4 regions of the Planifilum fimeticola genome follow, and region 2 is predicted to be linked to each of the others. Evidence: riboswitches for the same ligand, from Rfam matches in the RefSeq annotation. Region 2 holds a riboswitch; each other region holds the start of a gene.

Evidence for each region. A riboswitch is a leader RNA that binds a small molecule or an ion and turns the genes downstream of it on or off. The one in region 2 is predicted to bind S-adenosylmethionine.
Region 1: it holds a riboswitch for S-adenosylmethionine, as region 2 does, so the genes downstream of both, CLV97_RS08225 (homoserine dehydrogenase) here and CLV97_RS06995 (homocysteine synthase) in region 2, are expected to answer to the same signal.
Region 3: it holds a riboswitch for S-adenosylmethionine, as region 2 does, so the genes downstream of both, CLV97_RS17195 (methionine ABC transporter ATP-binding protein) here and CLV97_RS06995 (homocysteine synthase) in region 2, are expected to answer to the same signal.
Region 4: it holds a riboswitch for S-adenosylmethionine, as region 2 does, so the genes downstream of both, metH (methionine synthase) here and CLV97_RS06995 (homocysteine synthase) in region 2, are expected to answer to the same signal.

The regions. Positions count from the first base shown of each region.
Region 1 is NZ_PVNE01000011.1:5,711-8,811, forward strand. Features, by position in the region: gene rlmD (23S rRNA (uracil(1939)-C(5))-methyltransferase RlmD) at 1-202, opposite strand, end outside; gene CLV97_RS08225 (homoserine dehydrogenase) at 292-1,605, opposite strand; SAM riboswitch class I at 1,691-1,817, opposite strand; gene CLV97_RS08230 (small, acid-soluble spore protein, alpha/beta type) at 1,981-2,268, opposite strand; gene CLV97_RS08235 (superoxide dismutase) at 2,372-2,989, opposite strand.
Region 2 is NZ_PVNE01000008.1:108,201-111,301, forward strand. Features, by position in the region: gene CLV97_RS06995 (homocysteine synthase) at 1-951, opposite strand, end outside; SAM riboswitch class I at 1,026-1,135, opposite strand; gene CLV97_RS07000 (FAD-binding oxidoreductase) at 1,505-2,857, shown strand; gene CLV97_RS07005 (ornithine--oxo-acid transaminase) at 3,058-3,101, shown strand, end outside.
Region 3 is NZ_PVNE01000048.1:692-3,792, forward strand. Features, by position in the region: gene CLV97_RS17185 (ABC transporter ATP-binding protein) at 1-410, shown strand, start outside; gene CLV97_RS17190 (ABC transporter permease) at 407-1,177, shown strand; SAM riboswitch class I at 1,338-1,451, shown strand; gene CLV97_RS17195 (methionine ABC transporter ATP-binding protein) at 1,528-2,508, shown strand; gene CLV97_RS17200 (methionine ABC transporter permease) at 2,501-3,101, shown strand, end outside.
Region 4 is NZ_PVNE01000013.1:58,532-61,632, forward strand. Features, by position in the region: gene metH (methionine synthase) at 1-1,967, opposite strand, end outside; SAM riboswitch class I at 2,035-2,145, opposite strand; gene CLV97_RS09495 (VOC family protein) at 2,295-2,708, opposite strand; gene CLV97_RS09500 (AIM24 family protein) at 2,808-3,101, opposite strand, start outside.

The DNA of each region.
Region 1 (3,101 bases), on a different contig from region 2:
CGCGAAGGAGGCGAGCCCGGACAAACCCCCGCCCCTCCTCAAACACCCTGGCCAACACCGTCTCCCCGGGAATCGCCCGCTCGACGAACACCACCTTTTTTCGAAAGTATCCGATCCCTTCTCCATTGATCCCCATCCGGCGTACCGGAAGCCGGATCACCTGCCCTTCGGCTAGGCGCACAGATTGTTCGGTTTTGTTCATCTTTTTCCGTTCCTTTCCCTGCCGGTTGCCGGCGAAAAGAAAAATGCCTGTGCGGCCATCATACCACACAGGCAGTCCCTTTTCCCACTTCACTGAGCCGAACTGATCTTCGCCTCCCGTTCGGCGCCGACGGGCTCCGGCGTACCCAGCAGGGGGCGAAAGACGACCCTCTCCGCCTCCAGCTCCAGTTCCTCCGTCAATTTCTCCTGAAGGGACGGATCCCAGCGGCGCAAAATCAACGCCAGCGCGCTTCGCTCGTCCCCCGGCAACCAGGCGACATCCACGGCCGAAGTTCCGAACCGTTTCAATCGCTCCTTCACTTGTTGGGAGATATCGGAGCCGAGGCGATCCTTCGTCTCGATGAAGGCGAAGCGCGCTCCCCCCTCTTCCCAGACGGGGAGAACCAGCGGACGCCGGTAGGACAGCGGCCGGGGAAGGGGGAGACGGAAAAGGTTGCAAAGGTCCTCCACCATGGCGCTGGCGGTGGGCTGTTCCCCCGCTCCCTGGCCGACCAGCGTCACGTCCTGAACCGTGTCCGCTTCGATATGGATGGCGTTGTAGACACCGTTGATGCCGGACAGGGGATGGGAAAGGGGAACCAGGGTGGGCCCCACCTGCAGGGCAACGGGACCTTCCTCCCCGAACTGCTCCGCCTTGGCCAGCAGTTTGATCCTATACCCCAACCGGTGGGCCAATTCCAGCTCCGCGGGCGAAATATCGGTGATGCCCCGCCGTGCGATCTCGTCGACGGGCACCACGGCTCCGAAGGCGAGACGGCTGAGAATCGTCAGCTTGTGGGCGGCATCAAATCCCTCCACATCGGCGGTGGGATCGGCCTCCGCGTAACCCAGCCGCTGGGCCTCTGCCAGCACTTCCTCAAAGGAGCGCTGATGTTCCCCCATCTGCGTCAAAATGAAATTGGTGGTGCCGTTCAAGATCCCGGAAACGCGCAGAATCCGGTTCGCCTTCAGGAAATGCTGCAGGGTGCCCAGCACCGGAATCCCGCCGCCGACACTGGCTTCATACAGGAGCTGAACCCCGTGCTCCTGGGCCAGCTTTTCCAATTCCGCTCCATGTTTGGCGATCAGTTCCTTGTTGGCCGTCACCACGTGGCATCGGGAGCGGATGGCCCGTTCGATGTAAGTTCGGGCAGGCTCCACCCCGCCCATCGCTTCCATGACCACATCGACCCCTGTCGCCATGATCTCCTCGAACCGGGTAGTGAGCAGGTTTTTCACTCCGTCCACTTTCCGCTTCTTGTTCGGATCGCGCACCAGGATGTGCTTGACTTCGAACAGGAGTCCGGTTCGGCGTGCGATCACATCCTGATTGCTTTGGAGCATTTTGTACACGCCGGTTCCCACGGTCCCCAGCCCCAACAGGGCCACATCGATCCGGTCCACTCCGCTTCCCTCCCTGTGCATTGGATAAAATGAAAACCCTCTTCGAATAAGAAGAGGGTATGTAAACGCAACATCCATACCCCGCTCCTTATCTCTCAGCGCCCCCGGCACTGCAGGAATTGGCACCTTTGCCCCTGGAAAGCACCCCGTGGGTGCCAAGGCAAGGTTGCCGGGCTTCATCGGGCCAGTCCCTCCACCTCTCTGGATAACGAGTCGGGTCAAGCTATGCAATTTAATTAGTCCTTATTATCTTACAGCGGACCCCCTTTGTCAAATCTTTTTTTTGTCCAAAACGATTTTTTCTATTTGAACGGTTCCGCCTCCTCGGCTCGGAGATTGCACATGAAAACGGCCCGGTCGCCGGGCCGTTTCACCTCAGGGGCGCATCTGGCGGGCCAGCGCTTCTTCCGCCCTTCTCACCATTTCCTTCACCATGTGGCCGCCGATGGCACCGCCGATCTTTCCCGCCTCGGCGGCTTTCAGATCGCCGTTGTCCTCCGGCTTCAGCGGAACGCCCAAACGGCGGGCCACTTCGAACTTGACCTCTCCGGGATTCATCGGGCCCGTTCCCAACTCCCGGCTCATCACCTGTGCCTTCAGCCGATCCATTTCTCCGCGGGCCTGGGGCACCAGCAGCCGGTTGCGGCGACGCCTGCGCGCCATCTCTTCCACCCCCTGGTCTTAGTGTGTCCAGCCGCCCGTCTCTCTTGCACCGACACAAAAAACCCTCCGGTCGAAACCGGAGGGATAGCCCGGGAAATTTTCCTCATCCGCGGGCGTTCAGATAGCGTTTGTTCACTTCTTCCCAGTTCACCACATTCCACCAGGCCTTCACATAATCCGGACGCTTGTTTTGGTATTTCAGGTAATAGGCATGCTCCCAAACGTCGATGCCCAGGAGCGGTTTGTCGCCGTCCATCAGGGGATTGTCCTGGTTCGGGGTGCTGGTTACGGCCAGTTTCCCGTCGGATTTCACAACCAGCCAGGCCCATCCGCTGCCGAAACGGGTGAGGGCCGCCTTGGTGAATTCCTCCTGGAACTTTTCAAAGCTGCCGAAGGTTTGGTTGATCGCGTCGGCCAGCTCCCCGGTCGGTTGGCCGCCGCCGTTGGGGCTCATGCTTTCCCAGAAGAGGGTATGGTTGTAGTGACCGCCCCCGTTGTTGCGAACCGCGGTGCGGATCGACTCGGGCACCTCGTTAATATTGCGGATCAGATCTTCCAGCGATTTTTCGGCCAGGGCGGCATGGCCTTCCAACGCAGCGTTCAGGTTGTTCACGTAGGTGGCGTGGTGACGACCGTGGTGAATCTCCATCGTCTGCGCATCGATGTGCGGTTCCAGCGCGTTGGCGGGATAAGGCAGCGCGGGCAATTCAAACTTCGCCATACACGTGATCCCTCCATATGTAAGTTTTGTTTGAACAGGATGGCCTGCTTAGCATGCCCAATCATCAGCCCATCATCGGCTTCCCCTATTATTATGACCCAAAATCCCGGAT
Region 2 (3,101 bases):
CCATTCCACCGCGTCGTGCTCCCGGAGGTAGCGGGCGATCTTCAGCGCGTTTTCGCTGTGCCGCTCCATCCGCAAGTGCAGCGTTTCAAGCCCCTGCAGGAACAGGAAGGCGTTGAAGGGCGACAGCGCCGCGCCGATGTCCCGAAGCAGCTGCACCCGCGCCTTGATGATGTAGGCCAGAGGACCAACCGCTTCGGTGTAGGAAACGCCGTGATAGCTGGGATCCGGTTCCGTCAATTCGGGGAACTTGCCGTTCGTCCAATCGAATTTCCCCGAATCGACGATCACGCCCCCGATGGACGTGCCGTGGCCGCCGATGAATTTGGTCGCGGAGTGGATGACGATATCCGCCCCGAAATCAAAGGGCCGGCACAGGTGCGGGGTTGCGAAGGTGTTGTCGACGATGAGCGGAATCCCCGCTTCATGGGCGATGGCAGCCACCGTTTCCAGATCGAGCACATCCAACTTGGGATTGCCGATGATCTCCCCAAAGACGGCCCGCGTCCGATCGGTGATCGCCTTGCGGAAATTCTCCGGGTCGGAGGGATCGACGAATTTCACCGTAATGCCCAGCTTGGGCAGGGTATAATGGAACAGGTTGTAAGTTCCTCCGTACAGGCTGCTGGAGGAGACGATTTCATCCCCCGCCTTGGCGATGTTCAGGATGGAGTAGGTGATGGCCGCCTGGCCGGAGGCCGTCGCCAGCGCCCCCACACCGCCTTCCAAGGCGGCGATGCGCTTTTCAAACACATCCTGCGTCGGGTTCATGATCCTCGTGTAGATGTTGCCGAACTCCTTCAGCGCAAACAGATTGGCCGCGTGTTCGGTGTCGCGGAAAACATAAGATGTCGTCTGATAGATGGGCACCGCCCGCGAAAGGGTGGTGGGATCCGGTTCCTGCCCCCCGTGCACCGCCAGCGTCTCCGGCCGATACTGCTTCTCTTCCGCCATCGATAAATCCCCCTTTTTTAAATAAATAAGCCCCTTCCCTTATCCAGGAGAAGAGGCTCGGTGATGCCGCTCTCCTCTTATCTCTCGGAAACCCGAAGGTTTCCGCAGGAATTGGCACCTTCCGGAATGATTCCGGGGTTGCCGGGCTTCATCGGGCCAGTCCCTCCGCCGCTCTGGATAAGAGTGCTGCATGCGGTATTTCCTTGTCATTCCCGTCAGAAAACTTGTATTTAATTATAAGGGATTCCCCAGAATTCCGTCAACAATCTTTTTTCAAAAAATCCGCACCCGAAGCATCGACGATCCACCGTCCGGCGAAATCGGATGCGTTGAAACCCCCCTCCTCCCGGCCGACCCTCCCGATGAATAAGGGTTGCCTTTCCGCTTTTCAACGGCAAAAAAAAGTTCCATTCACCATGTGTTCGCGATGGACGACCTTTTGCACGAGCCCGACGATAGAAAAAAAGATTTCTGCCGATATATCGGTCCACGCCATGCCCCGATGTTCCACATAGGATAATTTGCAACGTTCGCTCAAAGGAGGTTGGAAAGGTTGAAATCAAAAGCGCGGCTGACCGGGCGGGTCATCTTCAGAGGAGATCCAGGCTATGAACGGGCGCGCAAGAATTGGGATCCCCATACGAACAGGTTTCCCAAAGTGTTTGTGTTTGCCCAAAGGACGCAAGATGTAGCAAACGCCATCAGATGGGCCCGTGAGAATCGCGTCCCCATCCGCGCCAGGAGCGGAAGGCATGCGTTGGAAACGAATCTCTCCCAGGTCAACGGGGGGATTGTCATCGATGTAAGCGGTATGAAAAAGATTTGGTTGGATAAAAAAAAGGGAATTGCGATCGTTGAGACGGGCAACACCGTGGGAAGAATCGTGAAGACCCTCGCACGGCAAGGATTTATGTCCCCCTTTGGCGACAGCCCTTCTGTCGGGATCGGCGGCATCACACCCGGCGGGGGAATCGGGCCTCTCCAGCGATCGATCGGCCTTCTCAGCGATAACCTGATCGGAGTGGAAATGGTGGATGCGAAGGGAAGGGTGATTCGCGCAGACCAAAATCGTCACGCGGACCTCCTGTGGGCTACCCGCGGAGGTGGCGGCGGAAACTTCGGGATATATACCAAATACAAATTCAAAGTGCATCGCGCCCCGGCCAGGGCGACAGTATTCCGCATCATCTGGCCATGGAATCAGTTCGCAAAGGTATTCAGAGTATGGCAGCGATGGGCTCCTTCCGTCGATACGAGGCTGGGCACCTACTTGGAAATCGGCCCGAAAATCGGAGGCCGTGTCACCATGCAGGGGCTGTTCCTGGGACCAAAAAGGGAGGCCGTACGCCTGTTGAAGCCTGTATTGAGCGTCGGCACTCCCACGACGAAGATCATCCGGTGGTTGCCATACCCGAAAGCCGTAAACTTTTTGTTGCCTCCCGATCCGGTCCTTACCCAAAGGTGGAGCAACCAGTTCTCTTCCGGTTTCGCGATGCGCCCGTTCCCGGAAAGGGCGATTCAGGTCATGCGCCAATTTTTAGAGAAAGCGACACCCGGATCCCCCGCAGGTTTCTTTTTCCTCAACTGGGGCGGCGCTGTAAGCCGCATCCCCCCTGAGGCGACGGCGTTCTTCTGGCGGAAAGCCAAATTTTACGTCGAGTGGAACAGTTCATGGATCAAGCGTTCCGAAGCCGCCAAAAATATCGCCCTTGTTCGCAACACGCGCCGGAAGCTCCAGCCTTTCATCGTCGGGTCCTATATCAACGTTCCGGACCAAGGAATTAAAAATTCCGGGCCGGTTTACTACGGAGCAAACTACCCCCGATTGCGAAGGGTAAAAGCCAAATACGATCCCGAAAATGTGTTTCGCTTCCCCCAAAGCATCCCCCCTGCCTTCCGGAGATAAGTTCAGAATCCCCACCCCCTCCCTCGCGGAACGTCCCTCCTTTGCCAATTCCCTCCTGCATCGGAACAAGCGGCGCCAACCTCCTGCAAAAGAGTACCCATGGGTTTTCTGTAAATGAAGTCGATCATTGATTTCAACCGCCACTTCCGACTACAATGTGGATAAGTGACTTGCGGAACATGCCCACAAAGGAGGACGCCATGACCACGAGCGAAGCGATTATCCAACTGACGGAGCACTACGG
Region 3 (3,101 bases), on a different contig from region 2:
TGCGGGATTATCTGCGCCATTTGGCCAAGGCGGAACAAACGGCGGTGCTGGTGTCGAGCCATCTGCTGTGGGAGATGCAGCTGATGTGCGACCGGGTGGCCATCCTCCGGGACGGAAAACTGATCGAAGTCCGGAGGATGAGCGAAATCCTTCGGCGGGATTCCGAGGAACTCCGAACCCGTTTCGAGGTGGACCGGACGGATCCGGTCCCGTCGGTATTGCTCCAACTGGGGTTGGATCGCGAATGGAAAGAATGCCCCGGCGGATTTGAGATCCGATTGCGGCGGGAGGAAACCGCGGAACTGAACCGCCGGTTGATCGGAGCCGGGGTTCGGGTGTACGCCATCCACCGGATGGAACAGTCGCTGGAAGAACGCTTCCTGGAAATGACGGAAGGGGATAAGCCGTGATCTTAGGACCGCTGATCCGAAACGAACAGATGAAAATCATGGACCGGACGCGAACCCTGGTCATGTGGGGGCTGTTGATCCTGGCGGTCTGCCTTTTGGCGATCGGGCAGCGATTGATCCTCGTCTCCGGCGCCCCCGTGGACATGTGGGAATTCGCCGAAGGTTGCACCCATCTGCTGTTCATCGTCCAATTATTCACCCTGGTCGTCGCAGGGGATATCATCTCCAGCGAGTTTTCCTGGGGAACGGCGAAATTGTTGCTCATCCGCCCCGTGAGCCGGACCAAAATCCTGCTGTCCAAATTTGCGGCGGTACTCACCTTTCTTTTGGCCGGCATGGCTGTCCTGCTGCTGGCCTCCCTGCTGTTCGGAGCGGTCTTCTTTCGATGGACGGGATCCGGAGACGCCCTGGAATCGCTGAAATCCCTGGCTTCGACCTACGGACTGTACGGAGTGGAAGTGATGGTGACCGCCTCCCTCGCCTTCATGTTGTCCGCCGTGTCCCGCAGCAGCACCCTGTCCGTCGGGTTGTCCATCTTCCTCTTTTTTTCCGGTGCATTTCTATCGGAATTATTGAAAACGTGGGGCGTCAGCTGGGGAAAATACCTGCTGTTTGCCAATCTGGATCTGTCCCCCTATTTCCTCGGCCACTCCCCGCCCTTTCCGGGCATGTCGCTCGGTCACTCCCTGTCGGTGCTGGCAATCCATTTCGCGCTGTTTCACCTGATCACCTGGTGGGCCTTTGTCAAACGGGATGTCCTGATATGAAGGAGATCCGGGAAAAATTTTTTAAAACTTTCCCGGTCGAGTCTGTCACCCCATGCAATCGAAACAATTAATATATTTCGGAATAACGCGATGCTGTTGACATGCCGAAGGGCGTCGTAGTAGGATGTTTCTTGACAATTTCATAAGGCGATTACGCGCGCTCTTATCCAGAGAGGTGGAGGGACTGGCCCGATGAAACCCGGCAACCGTCCGCGGTCTGTGTGCGGAAATGGTGCCAATTCCTGCAGAGCCCAACGGTTCTGGCAGATGAGAGAGGCGATTTTAGATATAAGATCCCTTTCTGCTCTGGCAGGAAGGGATTTTTTCTTCAACGGGTGGTGAGAGGATCGATGATCACACTGGATCATGTGAGCAAAGTATTCCGCTCTCCGAAGGACGGAGACGTGGTTGCCCTCAAGGATATTCATCTGGAAATCAAGCGCGGGGAAATCTTCGGCATCGTCGGCCACAGCGGCGCCGGAAAGAGCACGCTGCTCCGCCTGCTCAACGGCTTGGAAAAGCCCACGTCGGGCCGGGTGACGGTGGACGGGATCACCATCTCCGAAAGCAGTGAGCGCGAGCTGAGGGAAGCGCGAAAGAAAATCGGCATGATCTTTCAGCACTTCCACCTGCTCTGGTCGCGCACCGTTTGGGAGAACGTAGCCTTCCCCCTGGAACTGGCCGGAAGGTCCAAAAAGGAGATCCGGGAAAAGGTGGACACGCTGCTGGAACGGGTGGGACTCACCCACCGGGCGAACGCTTATCCCGCCCAACTGTCCGGCGGACAGAAACAGCGGGTCGGCATCGCCCGGGCCCTGGCCAACGATCCGACCGTGCTGCTTTGCGATGAAGCGACGTCGGCCCTGGACCCCGAGACCACCTCTTCCATCCTGGAACTTCTCAAAGAGATCCACCGGGACACCGGGATCACCATGGTGGTCATCACCCACGAAATGAGCGTCGTCAAGCGGCTGTGCCAAAGCATGGCCGTGATGGAGGATGGCAAGATCGTGGAGCAGGGCGACGTGGAGGCCCTGTTCCGGGAGCCGAAGCACCCGGTGACCCGGCAATTTGTGGAATCCCTGATCACTGAAAAAGAGGAATCCGAACAGCACTCCGCCTTGATTCGGATTCCTTCCGACCGCCTGGATCGCCTCTGGGGCCTGCTGGCCGAACGGGTCAAGCGGGGCGTGACCGCCACCATCCTGCCCGATGCCGTCGAAAGCGACGAGCATGTTGCGCTGCGGATCAGCGGGCCGGAGGAGGCCGTTCGGGAAGTCGTGGAAGCCATCGAGCGGGGAGAAAACCGCGGGGTGATTTCGCATGTTTGATCAACTGGACACTCAATTGTTGTGGCAGGCAACCGGGGAAACCATATACATGGTGGCCATCTCCACCTTCTTCTCGGCCTTGATCGGCATCCCCCTGGGCGTGCTGCTGGTCATCACCGACAAGGGTCACCTTTGGGAGCATGTCACGCTCCAACGCATTCTGGGCGTGATCGTCAACCTGTTCCGGGCGGTTCCCTTCATCGTGCTGGTCCTCTTCCTCTTTCCCTTGTCCAAATTGCTCGTGGGAACCACCCTCGGTCCGACGGCGGCCACGATCCCCCTGATCGCGGGAGCCGCCCCCTTCTATGCGCGCATGGTGGAAACCGCCATCCGGGAAATCGACCGGGGCGTGATCGAAGCCGCCCTCGCCATGGGGGCCACCCGGATGCAGATCGTCCGGAAGGTGCTGCTGCCGGAGGCCAAGCCGGCGATCATCTCCGGCCTGACCGTCACCTGCGTCGCCCTGATCAGCTTCTCGGCGATGGCGGGAATCGTGGGCGGCGGCGGTCTGGGCGACGCCGCATACCGCTTCGGATTCCAGTCCTTCAACGACCAGATGCTGTACGCCTGCGGCCTGTTGCTCGTCCTCTTCG
Region 4 (3,101 bases), on a different contig from region 2:
CGGCCAAGGGCCTCCTTCAGATCATCGAACAACCCGTCCTTGGATCCCTCCACCACGCAGCGGGCCAACCGCTCCTCCAGGGGGAGGCGGACCGCCGGCTCCGCCTTCTCCTCCTCCTTCTTCTGTCGGTAGAATTGGGTGAATTCGCCTAAAACCGCCTCGTAGTTTTCCCGGGTTGTTTCGAAAAGGAGCCTCTCGGCGAGCCGAACTTCCTCCGGGGGAATCGACGCGTAGCGCTCCAGCCTCTCCGTGTTGACGATGGCGTAGTCCAGGCCCGCCTTCGTGGCGTGGTAGAGAAAGACGGCGTTCAGCACCTCCCGGCCGGCGGAGGGCAGGCCGAAGGAAACGTTGGAGATGCCCAGGACCGTGGCGGAGCGGGGGAAGGCCTCTTTGATCAGCCGGATGCCCTCCACCGTCTCCCGCGCGGAGCCGATATAGGCTTCGTCCCCGGTTCCTACCGGGAACACCAGGGGATCGAAGATGATGTCCTCGGGCGCCACCCCGTATTTCTCCGTCAACAATTCGTAAGAACGGCGGGCCACCGCCAGTTTCCGATCCCGATCGACGGCCATCCCCTCCTCGTCGATCGTCCCCACGACCACCGCCGCTCCATAAAGGCGGAGCAAGGGAACCACCGCGGCGAAGCGCTCTTCCCCTTCTTCCAAATTGATCGAATTGATGATCGCTTTTCCCTGGGAATGGGTGAGGGCCCGTTCGACCACCGCCGGATCGGTGGAATCGATCATCAGGGGAACTTTCACCTTCTTCACCGCATGTTCGAGAAACCGCTCCATGTCCTCCAGCTCATCCCGGTCCGGATCGGCCAGGCAGACGTCGATGATCTGGGCGCCGCCCTTCACCTGCCGGCGGGCGATCTCCGCCGCCTCCTCATACCGGCCGTCGGCGATCAGTTCCCGGAATTTGCGCGAACCGATCACGTTGGTCCGCTCGCCGACGAGGAGGGGGCGGTTGTCCTCTTCCAGGAAGACCGCCTCCACCCCCGAAACCGCCGGCGGATGGGACGAAATCGGCCGTCTGGGCCTCTTCCCCCGCAGGGCTTCCGCCAGGGCGCGGGTGTGCTCCGGCGTCGTCCCGCAGCAACCCCCGGCAATGTTGAGCCAGCCCGCGTCGGCAAAGGCGGCCAGTTTCGACGCAAGCGCCCGGGGCGTCTCGTGGTACCGCCCCTCTTCGTCCGGCAATCCCGCGTTGGGATAACAGCTGACCGCGCACCGGGCCAGCCCGGACAGGGTCCGGAGATGATCCCGCATGAATTCCGGTCCGGTGGCGCAGTTGAGGCCGACGGCCACCGGCTTCAGGTGCTCCACCGAGAGATAGAAGGCTTCGATGTTTTGACCGGCCAGCATCGTCCCCATCGGTTCGATCGTCCCGGAGATGATGAGGGGCACCTCCCGCCCCAGTTCCTCAAAGGCACGGCGAATTCCAATGCCCCCCGCCTTCACGTTGAGGGTATCCTGGGCGGTCTCCAAAAGCAGCGCGTCCACGCCTCCCAGAAGCAGTCCCCGGGCCTGCTCCCGGTAAGCGTCGACCAACCCGTCGAAGGTGACGCCTCCGGTCAGGGAAAGGGTCTTCGTCGTCGGCCCCATCGCCCCCAGGACGAAGCGGGGCTGTTCCGGCGTCGACCACCGGCGGGCGGCGTTCACCGCCAGCTCGGCGGCTCTCCGGTTGATCTCCTCCGCCCGGTCCCCGAGTCCGTACTCCTCCAGCACGATCCGCGTCGCCCCGAAGGTGTTGGTCTCGATCAGATCCGCCCCGGCCGCCAGATAATCCTCGTGAATTCTTCGGATCAGGTCCGGCCGGGTCAAATTGAGCATTTCGTTGCATCCCTCCAGCGCCTCCCCGCCGAAATCCTCGGCGGAAAGTCCCGCCTGCTGAAGCATCGTTCCCATCGCGCCGTCCAGGATCAGGATTTTTTCCTCCATCCGTCGAACCAACGGGTGCTTCTCCATCGCCATCATCCTTTGTAAAAAAATAACCTTCCATCTCTGCGGATGAAAGGTTGGGTGGGGTTCCAGACTCTCATCTCTCAGAGATAGACTCTCTGCAGGAATTGGCACCACACCGGAATCGCTTCCGATAGGTTGCCGGGCTTCATCGGGCCAGTCCCTCCGCCTCTCTTGATAAGAGCGCTCTCACTATGAAATTGTCCGTTCCTTCGAGGGGCGCAACGCCCGCGGAATTCGTCCGCTTGCGCCCCACAGCTGTTTCTGTCATGATACTTGATCCGGTGTCGGACTGTCAATATCCACTCTGAAAGGGGCACCTTTCAGAAACCGTCACTTTTCCTCCTGCGCAATCATGATGAGGTTGCCGCAGGTATCATCGATCATGGCCTGGTAGCCCCATTCGGTTTTGGTGGGCTCCATGACGAAGGTGGCCCCTCGTTTTTTCAAGCGCTCGTATTCCTTATTCATATCCTCGACAAAAAACATGGTATAGGGAATTTTCGCCTCATAAAGAGCCTTTTGATAGGCCGCGGCGGCGGGCTGGCCGTTGATCTGAATAAGCGGATTGCTGTTCGGCTCAAGAAGCAACTCCACATCTTCGGGACCCTCGGGTGAAACTACCGTCAGCCACCGGGCTCCACCCGCCGGAACATCCCGTTTCTTCACAAAGCCCAAAACCTCCGTGTAAAACCGGAGGGCCTTCTCCTGATCGTCCACCAGTACGCTGGTCAGTTTGATTTTCACGGAAATCCCCCTCTTCGTGTTCGCATGTGAAAGGTACAAGTGGATTCACCGAAGCCTCCGTTTCTAACATGCCCCATTCCCGTCACGCTGTTTCATAGGTCAACGGACGTCCTTGGTGGGAGCGACCCACACCTCACCGGTTCCGGAGAAATGATAGGAGAGGGAATCCTTCCCTTTGCCGGTCACGCTGAGTTGGACCGCCCCCTTCCGCAGAAAGGCATAGGAACCTTCCAGCTGCAATTTTTCCTCGGCGACGGGAAGGCACATGACCTCCTGCGGAGAAACGGGCAGCTGCAGCACGCAGGCGCCGGTGCCGGACAGTTTCACCTGCAGCAGCACCTTGTCCTCCTTGCCCTCCGAAGCGGGGAGCTTGATCCGGACGGGGCTGACACT